DNA from 2 places in the Lysinibacillus sp. UBA5990 genome. Region 2 is predicted to be linked to the other one. Evidence: predicted binding sites of a transcription regulator. Region 2 holds the regulator's gene; the other holds the start of a gene.
The links. The regulator NrdR, encoded in region 2, represses ribonucleotide reductase genes. The targets are predictions, from matches to a motif close to AACACNATATATNGTGTT.

Region 1 (6,449 bases), 410 kb from region 2:
ATAGCATTTTCTACGATTTTACAGGCCGCATTTTAACTGTGCGCCACAGTTTGTACATGTATTACAGCCGCCCATTTCTTCGACTGTTCCTTTACGACATACTGGACATGTATTTCCTACGTCCGAGCCAATTACCGTCGTGGACTCTAGTGCTTGAATCGTATCAACTAATACGACTGGACGTTTTGTATGTTCTTCTACTAATTCTTCTTCAAATGATAATTGATCCATATCATTTTCTTCAGCTTTTAGCGTAAGTACCTGTGAATCACGGCTACCATCCACATAGACCGTACCACCTTTAGCGCCACCTTTATATAGTCGCTCGTATACTTTTTCAACTTGTTGTACAGTATAGCCTTTTGGTGCATTTACTGTTTTAGAGATCGATGAATCAATCCACTTTTGAATAATACATTGTACATCAGCATGTGCCTCTGGTTTTAGCTCCATTGCCGTTACAAACCATTCTGGAAGCTCTTGCTCATTAGCCTCTGGATGACGATCTAAATATTCTTTTACAATTTCAGCTTTTACTTCAATAAACTTACCTAGACGACCAGAACGGTAGTAAGTGAAGGAGAAGTATGGCTCAAGACCTGTTGCTACGCCTACCATTGTTCCTGTTGAACCAGTTGGGGCAACCGTTAATAAATGCGAGTTACGGATACCTGTTTCTAAAATTTGCTCCTTGATGTGAGCAGGCATTTTTTGCATAAAGCCTGTTTCTGTAAAAGCTTTACGTAAACGAGCTGTTTCTTCGTCCGTAGCACCTACTAAGAATGGGAAGCTTCCACGCTCTTTAGCAAGCTCTGTAGACGCCTCATACGCTGTTTCAGCAATTGTTTTAAAGATTTCATCGACTAAAGCATTACCTGCTTCAGAACCGTATTCTTTCTCACAATAAATGAGTAAATCAGCTAAGCCCATTACGCCTAAACCAACACGACGCTCACCTAGTGCTTGTACACGGTTTTCTTCTAAGAAATATGGTGTTGCATCAATAACATTATCCTGCATACGAACGCCTACACGAACCGTTTCACGTAGTGCTTCGTAATCTACAGTTTGGTTGTCTTTATTTGCAAATTGTGCAAGGTTTACTGCTGCCAAGTTACACACTGAGTATGGCGCAAGTGGCTGTTCCCCACATGGATTAGTTGCTACAACGCTTTGACCATATGCCTTTGCATTCGTCATATCATTCGCATTGTCGATAAAGAAAATTCCTGGCTCTGCAGAGTATGTTGCACATACGTTAATTAAATTCCACAATTCTTTCGCTTTGATCGTGCGATATGTGCGGATTTTATAACCCATTTTCTCCCATTCGCGAACGTCACCTACATTATGCCATTCTGTGTTGTAAGCGTGCATTTCTTCTTTCGAGTATTCTTCAACCGCTGGGAAACGCAGTTCGAAATCAGCATCGTTTTCAACAGCTTCCATAAATTCTTTTGTTAATGTTACGGAGATGTTTGCACCCGTTAAGAACTCTGAGTTATGAACAGTATATGTGCCACCATCACGTAATTTATTTTCAGCCTCACGAATAATTGCTGTATCAAATCCACCTAAACCTTCAATGCTTTTATAGTTTACAATGCCTTGATACATAGCTTCTTCCTGCATAGAAAGTGGCTTGAAGTTTAATTTTTCTTTAGCTAGACGAATGATTGTTTCATCCGTTGTATTTTCAATTAGGTAACGCAGAATACGTGGGTTTTGCATTTTCGAAATAATAAACTCCACAATATCTGGATGCCAATCGGCAAGCATAATCATTTGTGCTCCACGACGTGAGCCACCTTGCTCTACAAGATGTGTTAATTTAGCAATATCATCTAACCAAGAAACAGAACCAGATGATTTACCGTTTACACCACGTGCCAGTGTGTTGCGTGGACGTAATGTGGAACCATTTGTTCCTACTCCACCACCACGGCTCATAATTTCCATTACTTGCTTACGGTGATCACTAATACCTTCACGTGAATCAGCGACAAAAGGCATTACGTAACAGTTAAAGAATGTTACATCTGTTTCAGATCCTGCTCCGTATATTACTCGTCCTGCTGGAATGAACTTTAAGGACACTAATTGCTCATAAAATTTTTCAAACCATTCTTGGCGTTTTTCTGGCGTTTTTTCAACAATCGCCAGTCCTGTTGCATTTCGTTTAGCGATTTGTTCATAAAAAATCTCAAGAGGCTTCTCTAGCACGTCAATTGAACGCGTAATCACACCCGTTTCTTGCTCTTTTGGATCGTCTAAAGCACTACGATAATCTTCCTCAATCAAAATATCTGCTGTTTTTGTAGTCATGTCCAGCTTTTGAATTGTCCCTAAACCACGTGCAGGGAATTTTGGATCAGCTTTTACCGTTAAAACAACAAAGTCACCGGCTTTCAGTGTTTTCTTTTCTGTGTCTTTAAACGAGTAGCGATCGATCATGACAAGTCTTGATACACCTTTGTGCGTGATATGCATATCAGGCGTTACAGGGTGTACCTGCGGGAATTGTTCGATATCTTTGTTTAACTGTTCAAATTGATTGTTTACATCGGGTTGATGATTTGTGAGTACCATCGTTTTGCCTCCCTTACAAAATAAATACACAATATCATGTGTTGTTAAACACTACATATTGTGTATATGTCTTTAAAAAAGATACTATATATAGATTTTCAATTCAACTCTTGCTTTTTTCAATAGAATCAGAACTACTTGTAATAGCAAGGATTGAACGCTAAAAAATATTTTTTTTATACCATTTTTTACTTTTTGAAGTTCCACTCATCAGATGCATATTTTTTTTCTTCTAATGCACGGACATAATCTAACTGCTCCTCAGAAAGTGTAAATGGTTTTAATTCAATTTGCAACGATTTTGCAAAACCATCTCGAAAAGCAGTGACACATTGTTCAACTGTCACAGGTTCTTCCACAAGACTGTTAATCGCTACTGCTTTTTCTGGTAATTTTCTGCGCATACGATCCTTCGCTTCTTCACTCGAAAAATTAAAGACCGATAATAACTTCTCCTGATCTAAATCTAATAAAATGGCACCATGCTGCAATATAACACCTTTTTGACGTGTTTGCGCACTTCCCGCTATTTTTTTCCCTTCGACTACTAGCTCATACCAGCTTGGAGCATCAAAGCATACAGCACTTTTCGGACTCTTTAAGTCTGCTCTTTTCTCCTCTGTATCAGGGACACTAAAATAGGCATCCATCCCTAGGTTATGGAAACCTTGCAAGATTCCCTCACTTAGCACACGGTACGCCTCTGTCACTGACTCTGGCATATTTGGATAGCTTTCTGTTACGATGACACTATATGTAAGCTCATGCTCATGCAACACAGCTCGTCCACCAGTTGGTCGACGTACAAAACCTAAGCCTTGCTCACGTACAGCATCTAAATTTATATCTTTTTTAGCCTGCTGAAAATAACCGATTGATAATGTTGCTGGTTCCCACTCATAAAAACGAATGACTGGTGGAATTAACCCCTCACTATGCCAATCAAGTAATGCTTCATCTAGTGCCATATTAAAAGAAGGACTACATTTCCCTGAATTTAAAAAATACCAAGTTGTCATATGTTCATCTCCTACAATTTATAAAAATACCTCAGGCCCCACCTGCGGTTCAACCTTAACGAAGATTACGTTACAGTTCAAGTTGTTGCTTTTGAAACGATATCGACGAATTCGCCACAATCTAGTTAATTTTATCAAACTCATTGGACTATCGCTAGCGCATCTTTTATAATAATAAAGAAGATAGAAAGGGGTAAGAAAATCTTGGACATACTTATCACAATCGGTGTCGTTTTAGTAGTCATAATTGCATACATCGGTATTAATGCACTAAGACTCAAAAAAGCTGTAACCAACTTAACACAAGAACAATTTATTGAAGGCTATCGTAAAGCACAACTAATCGATGTTCGTGAACAAAAAGAATTTGATGCTGGTCACATTCTTGGAGCACGAAACGTTCCTTCCACAACATTACGTCAACGTTATAAAGAAATTCGCCCAGATTTACCAGTATATTTATACTGTCAAAATACAGGCCGTAGCTCACGTGCTGCACTATTTCTTAAAAAACGTGGGTACAACCAAATTTACCAACTTCAAGGTGGATTCAAAACTTGGACAGGTAAAATAAAAGCCAAAAAATATTAATATTTCCCTAAAAAAGTCGTCTCAAAGAACTAGGAGACGGCTTCTTTTTATACAAAAAATTCAGAGTTTCTACTATATTATATCTATTGCAAAATTTTAAGTGGCTATTTATTGCATTTTACATAAAATAAATGATCCGCTTCCTCTTCCCAACAATCGTCCCATCATCATTTAGAGATTACTTTAATGGCCTTCACCATTCTTCACATAAGCCTTTCGTATTTACCCGTTTCCTCAAACTAGTGAAATCTTTGTATGTCCAAAAATACTAATTTTCGTTAGTAATTTTTATTTATGCACTACATTCTTCTATTTTTCTGAAAATAATATAAATTTATAGTTGAATAATTGTAAAAGCACTGCTAGGATATATAATATCTTAAAATAATATATAATTATAAAATTAATAAGCTATGAATGCTATGGATCAAACTATAGCAGGAGCAGTTCTGGAGAGAGCGCAATTTGCGTCGCCGAAGGGTTCACTATCTCAGGCAAAAGGACAGAGGAGTAATAACAGCTTTTTTAAGCGATGCCATACGAAGGTTAAGATGATTTGATGAAACATCCGTGATCAAATGGTATTTGTTATTCTGACGTTTTTCCGAGACTAGTGTCACAACTAGTCTCTTTTTTATTTTTCCAGTCATCATTTTTTAAGCATCTTTGGGGGGATTAACGTGGAACAGCAACAATTAAAACGTGAATTAAAAAATCGCCATGTGCAGCTTATTGCCATTGGTGGGACAATAGGAACTGGTTTATTTCTAGGCTCTGGGAAAGCTATTGCGTTAGCAGGGCCTTCGATCATCCTTGCCTATTTAATTGTCGGAACGGCACTCTTTTTTGTTATGCGTGCATTGGGCGAACTATTATTATCGAATTCAGGATATACATCATTTACAGATTTTGCCTCCGAATACATAGGGCCATGGGCAGGATATGTAACAGGCTGGACCTACTGGTTCTGTTGGATCATGACGGCGATGGCAGATATTATCGCTGTGGGGGTTTATACACAATATTGGTTTGATATCCCTCAATGGGTTCCAGCTATTGGTTGTTTAGTATTATTACTACTGCTGAATTTATTGACGGTCAAACTATTTGGGGAGTTAGAATTTTGGTTTGCTATCATTAAAGTGATTACCATTGTGGCGCTCATTATCCTGGGTCTTATTATGTTAGTGACAGGCTTTCAAACAAGCTCTGGGACGGTTTCAGTAGATAATCTTTGGGTCCACGGAGGCCTGTTTCCAAATGGAGTATATGGCTTTTTAATGGCCTTCCAGATGGTTGTTTTTGCTTTCGTCGGTGTGGAATTAGTAGGAGTATCTGCAGCCGAGACTGCAGACCCACAAAAAAACATCCCTTCTGCTATTAATAAAATACCATTTCGAATTTTACTCTTTTATGTAGGGGCACTGTTTGTCATCCTATGTATCAATCCATGGTATGAAATGTCTGCCGCAAGCAGTCCATTTGTCCAAGTATTTACGTTAGCGGGTATTCCAATTGCTGCAGGTATTATTAATTTTGTCGTGCTAACTTCAGCCGCTTCTGCTGGTAATAGTGGTTTATTCTCAACAAGTCGTATGCTCTTTAATCTTGGTAAAAATAAACAAGCATCACCGGCTTTTGCTAAGCTCAATAAAAATAGTGTTCCAAGTAACGCACTAGTCATTTCTGCAATTGTTGTATCTGCAGGGGCACTGTTAAGTAAGCTAATGCCAGAGAATGCCTTTAGTATCGTGACAACTATTAGTGCGATTTGCTTCATATGGGTGTGGAGTATTATCATCATTTCTCACATCATCTATAAACGGAAAAATCGTGCCCTACATGAGGCCTCAAGCTTCAAAGCACCATTGACACCTTTTATCAACTACGTAGTGCTTGCTTTTTTTGCTTTTCTATTAATTGTGATGTTTATTTCTGAGGCAACACGTACAGCACTTCTACTTACACCTATTTGGTTTATTGCCTTATTCATTCTATATAAAATGAAAAAAAGATGACTTCAGAGCTCACTCTGAAGTCATCTTCTACTCGTTAAAAAATGGTCATATCCCATTCTGTCGCTAAATGTTTCAGTAATTGGACACCTGCGACACTATTCCCGATAGGATCGATGGCTGGTCCATAAATACCTATTCCACAGCCAGCAGGGAATGGTGAATCTAATCCTGCATGGCCTGGGACAGCAGTAAGAATGGCACCAGAAACACCACTTTTAGCAGGAAGTCCAAT
Region 2 (6,449 bases):
CGATGTGGTTTGCCGTCTTCTCCAACGTAACTTAGGTCGAAACGTTCTGGTAATAAGAAGTCTAGCTGAACTGTTGATAAAGTTTCTTCTTTACCGATCGCTGTTTTTACTTGCACATCCAGTTTTGGGCCATAAAATGCTGCTTCACCTTCTGCCTCGAAGTAATCTAAACCAAGCTCATCCATTGCTTCTTTTAACATGCTTTGTGCTTTTTCCCACATAGCATCGTCATTGAAGTATTTTTCAGTATCTGCAGGGTCGCGATACGATAAACGGAATGAATAATCATTTAAATCGAAATCTTTATAAACCTCTAAGATTAACTGAACGACTTTTTGGAACTCTGCTTTAATTTGATCTGGACGAACAAAGATATGTGCATCATTTAAAGTCATCCCACGTACACGCTGTAGGCCAGAAACGGCTCCCGACATTTCATAGCGGTGCATTGTACCAAGCTCTGCAATACGTAATGGTAAACTACGATAAGAATGCATGCTATTTTTGTAAACCATCATATGGTGAGGACAGTTCATTGGACGCATAATTAATGTCTCGTTGTCCATTTCCATTGGTGGGAAAATAGAATCCTGGTAATGATCCCAGTGACCAGAAGTTTGATAAAGCTCTTTTGAACCTAATACAGGTGTATAAACATGCTTATATCCAAGTGATAATTCTTTATCGACAATATAACGCTCAATAACACGACGAATTGTTGCACCATTTGGTAACCAAAGTGGTAAGCCTTGGCCAACCTTTTGAGAAGTTGTAAATAGCTCTAATTCCTTCCCGATTTTACGGTGATCCCGTTCTTTTGCTTCTTCTAGCATTTGTAGGTGATGTTTTAATTCTTCTTTTTTGAAGAACGCTGTGCCATAAATACGTTGTAGCATTTTGTTATCAGAGTTTCCTCTCCAATAGGCACCTGCTAATGATAACAGCTTGAACTCGCGAAGTTTACCAGTAGATGGTACGTGAATACCACGGCAAAGATCGAAAAACTCCCCTTGATAATAAATGGACACTTGTTCATCTGCAGGGATTGCTTCTAGTAATTCTAATTTATATTCATCGCCAATTTTTTCATACATTGCTTGTGCTTCCGCACGACTTACATTTTTACGTTCTACCTCTAGATTTTCAGCAATAATTTTTTTCATTTCCTTTTCAATTGCTGGTAGATCTTCAGCAGTGATTGGTGTAGGAGAATCAATATCGTAGTAGAATCCACCATCGATAACAGGTCCAATACCCAGTTTTACATCTGGGAATAAACGTTTAATTGCCTGTGCTGTTAAGTGGGCTGTTGAGTGACGTAAAATCTCAAGTGCTTCTGCATCATCTTGTGTGATAATAGCAATTGCAGCATCTTCTTCGATTGGTGTTTTTAAATCTACTAATACACCGTTAATTTTACCTGCGTAAGCTTTTTTTCGTAAGCCAGGGCTGATTGATAAGGCTACGTCATCTGTTGATGTACCTTTTACAAATTCCTTTACAGCGCCATCTGGGAAAGTTAATTTAATCATTTCTGACATATTCGTTGCACTCCTTTGTTTTTGTTGAATACATAATGATTGATGGAATGTTGACTAGTGAATAAAGTGATACGGCTGCTTATATGAGCGCTCTACAACTCGGATTGAGCGAGGTCTTTCCACAAAAATAAAAAAAGCCCCGTCCCTCACGAAAGGGACGAAGCGTATGCTCGTGGTTCCACCCTTCTTCCTTCCGACTTATCAAGTCAGACGAAGCTCAAGGCTAGCTAACGGGCTAGGGACCGGCGAAAGATTATCCCTTTCGCTGCTCAGCAGGTAGTAAATGATGCGTTCATACTAGGAAGCTTTCAGCCTTTGACTTCCCTCTCTAGAAGCTGATACACAAAATTCATGTCCTCATCAATGCATATTGATATTTAGTATATGAGTCAGTATACGCTCGATTGTTGAAAAATGCAACTACCAATGTTACATCCTACGGTTATTGCCACGCATTTCAATTGGCTCTGTTAAGGCTTTTATACGCTCCATTATACGCCCTGCCTTGACAACCTCAATATCACCTTTTTGCGATTGGGCTAAATGGTGCTCTAATTCTCCATAATTAAAATTAGATGTAATAAACGTTGGCAATTGTTCAGCCATCCGATAATGGAAAATAGTCCCTAAAATTTCATCTCGTGTCCAGGCGGTCATTGTTTCTGCCCCTAAATCATCGAGCATTAAAACAGGTGCCTTTTTAATATAGTCTATTTTTTCATTCAATGTATTATCGCCAATAGCATTTTTCATTTCCCGTAAAAATTCTGGCACGAAGACAACAACTGAACGTATTTTAATAGACGCTAATTCATTGGCAAGAGCACCAAGCACAAAAGATTTCCCTACACCGAATTTACCGTATAAGTAAAAACCTTTTGATGGTAAATGACCCGATTCTTTTGTCGCTTTTACAAATTGTGCTGCTTTTTGGGCAATCATCACTCGAGACTCATCATCAATACTTAAATCTTGAATAGTTGCTTGAAGCACATCTTTTGGCATATGCATACTGGCAATCATATTCGCGACATCCCGACGCTCTTCTTCTCTGATTTTTTGCTCACAGCGTACATAATCAATTTCAACGGTATTCCGAACTACCCTTAAAGTAGGAATGAAGCCTTTTAAATAGTTTGTACAATGTTCTGTGTTATCACAACCACAGCATTCCGTAGATTGACTAATAAATTCATGGAGCTTAGGTAAATTTCGTTCGATATTATCATAGCTTAATTCATCTGCATGACGTGCTATAAATTCTTGTACTCGTGGGTTTTCTAAAATTTCACGTCGCATGGCTTCATAGCGTTCTTGAAACGAAGGTACATTAATAGCTCGTTTTAATGGTCCATTTATAGGTTCGATTGTTGCTCACCTTCTTTACTATTCACTTTTCCCTAGCATTTCTAAGATTTTTTGACGTTCTTTTTCAAAATCTATCGTGCTAGAAGTACTTTCCTCTTGTTTCTCATCACGTTTATAAAACCACTCAGGGACTTTTTCTTCTCGTTGATGTCCTGAACGTCCCTTAACTCGCTGACTCGTTTTAGTGGTTGTTTGAGGTTTGTTTTTCCAAGTTGTATATTTATCATGCTCCTGGCGTGCAAGCTCCATTGCTTCTTTAGCCGTTTGAATATTTTTACGAACCCAATGATCCGCAATTGTTTCCACATATTTTTTAGGTAACTTCATATCCGTTGTTAACATAACATACTCAAGTAACGCATTGACTACCCCAATCGGCATGCCGTGCTGCACAATTAAACTTTCTGCAAGTTGTACAGAGGTTTGCAAAGGTTCTTTCCCATTATTAATGTCACGCAACACTTGAATAGGAGCCGTAGTCTCTAAATAGTGTTGTAGCTCTTGATCCTTCGATTTTTGTCCGGTTTCTTCTACTGGCAACGGCTCGCTAACTCTCGCTATTTTTGGTGGCTCTTTTGACATCGTTAACTTGTAGAAATCAGCAGCTGCCTTGCGTAAGCGCTCTTGTGAAATCCCTAAATCATCGTCTAAAGCAAGAATCACTACTTTTTGCATATCAAGTGCTGTTAAATGATATAAAAATGCCAGCTTCGCAATAGCCTCACGAACTTCTAATGTCAGTAAATTGGATGGCACCAATTGCTCGGATAAACCAGCTTGTAACAGATCGAAGTCAAATTGCTCCAAATAAAAGGGATACACCCTTTGTTGTTTATCCTGACGATTCGTATCCCCTTGTAAATCTGATGGAATATTGGAATGAACGGGCTTATAGACATCTATAAAAGCACGAGATACATCCTTAAAATCCGCGTCCCTCACAGGGGATATAAAACGTTGCCGTAAATTACGATATGCCTGCTCTCCAATTTTGCTAAATAAAAACATCGACAACAACGGGTCTTTCATAAAGCTTTCCGCATCTAATGGGCGCTGTAGCTCATATAAAAAACTTCGCTCACCAGCATTTTCTTTTTTCCATGTACGTAGTAAACCAATCGCTTCAAGGGCTATACGTGCCTCAAACACTTTACCAATAGGCAGACCAAGCACATTCATTAAATAATAATGTGTCATTTGCTGCTTTGGTATATGCTCTGCTTCTGCCCATAAAGTTAAATAAAAGCTAATAGGGTCAGAGCCCGTTAACGGTTGATAGAATAATGTTACTAATTGACGCTCTTGAGTAGAAAATGCATGAGGTAGACGAATGTCAAAAGGATCGCCAGGCTGCAATTCCTTATATAAATGATTCAACGTCATTCATCCTCTCTATTTTCTATGATTTCTGCTCCGTTTGACGTTGAATAATATCTTTAATCTCCTCGATAAAGACATTGATATCTTTAAACTGTCGGTAGACCGATGCAAAACGGACATAAGCCACCTCATCAATTTTGGCTAAGCGATCCATTACCAATTCACCGACATCTTCTGAGCGTACCTCTGAATTTCCAATACGACGAAGATCTTTTTCAATTGATAGGACAAGTTGCTCCAGTATATCAAGCGCAACTGGGCGTTTCTCACAGGCACGAATAAGTCCACGAAGTACCTTTTCACGGCTAAATTCCTCTCGTGAACCTTCTTTTTTCACTACAACTAATGGGGTCTCTTCAATTTTTTCAAACGTTGTAAAACGGAATCCACATGACTCACATTCACGACGTCTACGAATTTCTTTATTATCATCTACTGGCCTCGAATCCACAACACGCGTTCCGTTAAATTGGCAAGATGGACATCTCATATAATTACTCTCCTGGTTTACAACAATTTAATATTTCTATTATAACAAATTTCCTACATATAAGAAAAGTGCATTCACGTAGTGAGCTCATGATAAACCTAAAGCACCTAAAGTACAAGGAAAGTTTAAAAAAAAAGCACATTGAAACCAGTTAGATTTCAATGTGCTCAAAATGAAAATATTATGCGTTTACCGTTTCTAATGCATTAGCCACTTTTTTCACTAGGTCAACAACGCGTGCAGAGTAACCCCACTCATTATCATACCAAGCAAGTACTTTCACTTTACGGTTACCTAATACCATTGTGGAAAGTCCATCGACTGTTGATGAGTAAGTAGTTGTGTTGTAATCAGAAGATACTAGTGGTTCAACTGAGAAATTTAAAATGCCTTTCATTGGACCTTCTGTTGCAGCTTTTACGAATGCTGCATTAACAGCATCAACTGTTACATCTGTATTTAAATCTACCACAAGGTCAACTAAAGAAACATTGGGTGTTGGAACGCGAAGTGCCATACCATGAATTTTACCTTCTAACTCAGGTAGAACTAATTTTAATGCTTTGGCAGCGCCTGTAGATGTAGGGATAATGGATTGTGCACACCCACGTGCACGACGTAAATCTTTATGTGGATTATCTAAGTTCTTTTGATCGTTTGTATAAGCATGAACAGTCGTCATTAAACCATTTTCAATACCAAATGTATCATTTAATACTTTTGCTACTGGTGCTAAGCAGTTTGTTGTACAAGAAGCGTTTGAAATTACATCATGTTTAGCAATATCAAGTTTGTCATCATTAACACCTAAAACAATTGTTACATCTTCGTTTTTACCAGGTGCTGTTAAGATAACTTTTTTCGCACCCGCTTCTAAGTGCATTGCTGCTTTATCACGTTCATTAAATTTACCTGTAGCTTCAATAACGATATCAACACCCATTGTAGCCCAAGGTAATTTTAATGGATCGCGTTCGCTAATAATTTGAACACGTTTGCCATTTACAACTAAAGCATCGCCTGCTGGTTCTACTGTACCCTCAAATGTTCCGTGATTTGTGTCATACTTAATCAAATGTGCTAACGTTTCTGCTGGATAGCTAGCGTTAATAGCAACAATATTTAAATTTTCTTGTACGATCGCTTGGCGGAAAACCATACGTCCGATACGTCCGAAACCATTAATAGCAATTGATACTGTCATTTAAAAATCCTCCTGTGAGTACATACTCAGATTAATTATATACTTTATGGTGATTAGTATAACACAATTTTAAAAAAGATGAACATTATATACTAATATTATTAAAGTTCTTATTTTCTGAAAAATTATCTTTTATTATGGCATTCGCCCATAAAAAAATGTGTAGCAAGATTTACTTGCTACACATTTTTAGTTTGAAACACTTTAAATTACACCCCAGAAAGCTAGAATTTTTTTTAATTGTTCCTCTGTATTTTCCAAATTCTCATTATTATAAATAACTGCATGGGCTCCCTTTTCTTTGACAGACATAGGTAACTGTGAGTGCATGCGCGCTAAGGCATCCTCTTCTGATAAATGATTGCGTTCCATTAAACGTCGAAGCTGAACCTCTTCACTTACTGACACTACAATGATACGCTCTACAAAATGCTGAAGCTTACTTTCAAATAACAGAGGAATATCC

Region 1: a site for NrdR is predicted at 2,637-2,654, ahead of B3D94_RS10385 (vitamin B12-dependent ribonucleotide reductase). Genes of this name have one in related genera too.

The regions. Positions count from the first base shown of each region.
Region 1 is NZ_DJAY01000011.1:588,777-595,225, reverse strand. It holds gene B3D94_RS10385 (vitamin B12-dependent ribonucleotide reductase) at 19-2,589, opposite strand; gene B3D94_RS10380 (lipoate--protein ligase family protein) at 2,778-3,608, opposite strand; gene B3D94_RS10375 (rhodanese-like domain-containing protein) at 3,813-4,199, shown strand; glycine riboswitch at 4,639-4,715, shown strand; gene B3D94_RS10370 (amino acid permease) at 4,880-6,217, shown strand; gene B3D94_RS10365 (glutaminase) at 6,252-6,449, opposite strand, start outside.
Region 2 is NZ_DJAY01000011.1:175,899-182,347, reverse strand. It holds gene thrS (threonine--tRNA ligase) at 1-1,541, opposite strand, end outside; gene dnaI (primosomal protein DnaI) at 1,971-2,900, opposite strand; gene B3D94_RS08320 (replication initiation and membrane attachment family protein) at 2,928-4,292, opposite strand; gene nrdR (transcriptional regulator NrdR) at 4,309-4,779, opposite strand; gene B3D94_RS08310 (glyceraldehyde-3-phosphate dehydrogenase) at 4,961-5,983, opposite strand; gene coaE (dephospho-CoA kinase) at 6,188-6,449, opposite strand, start outside.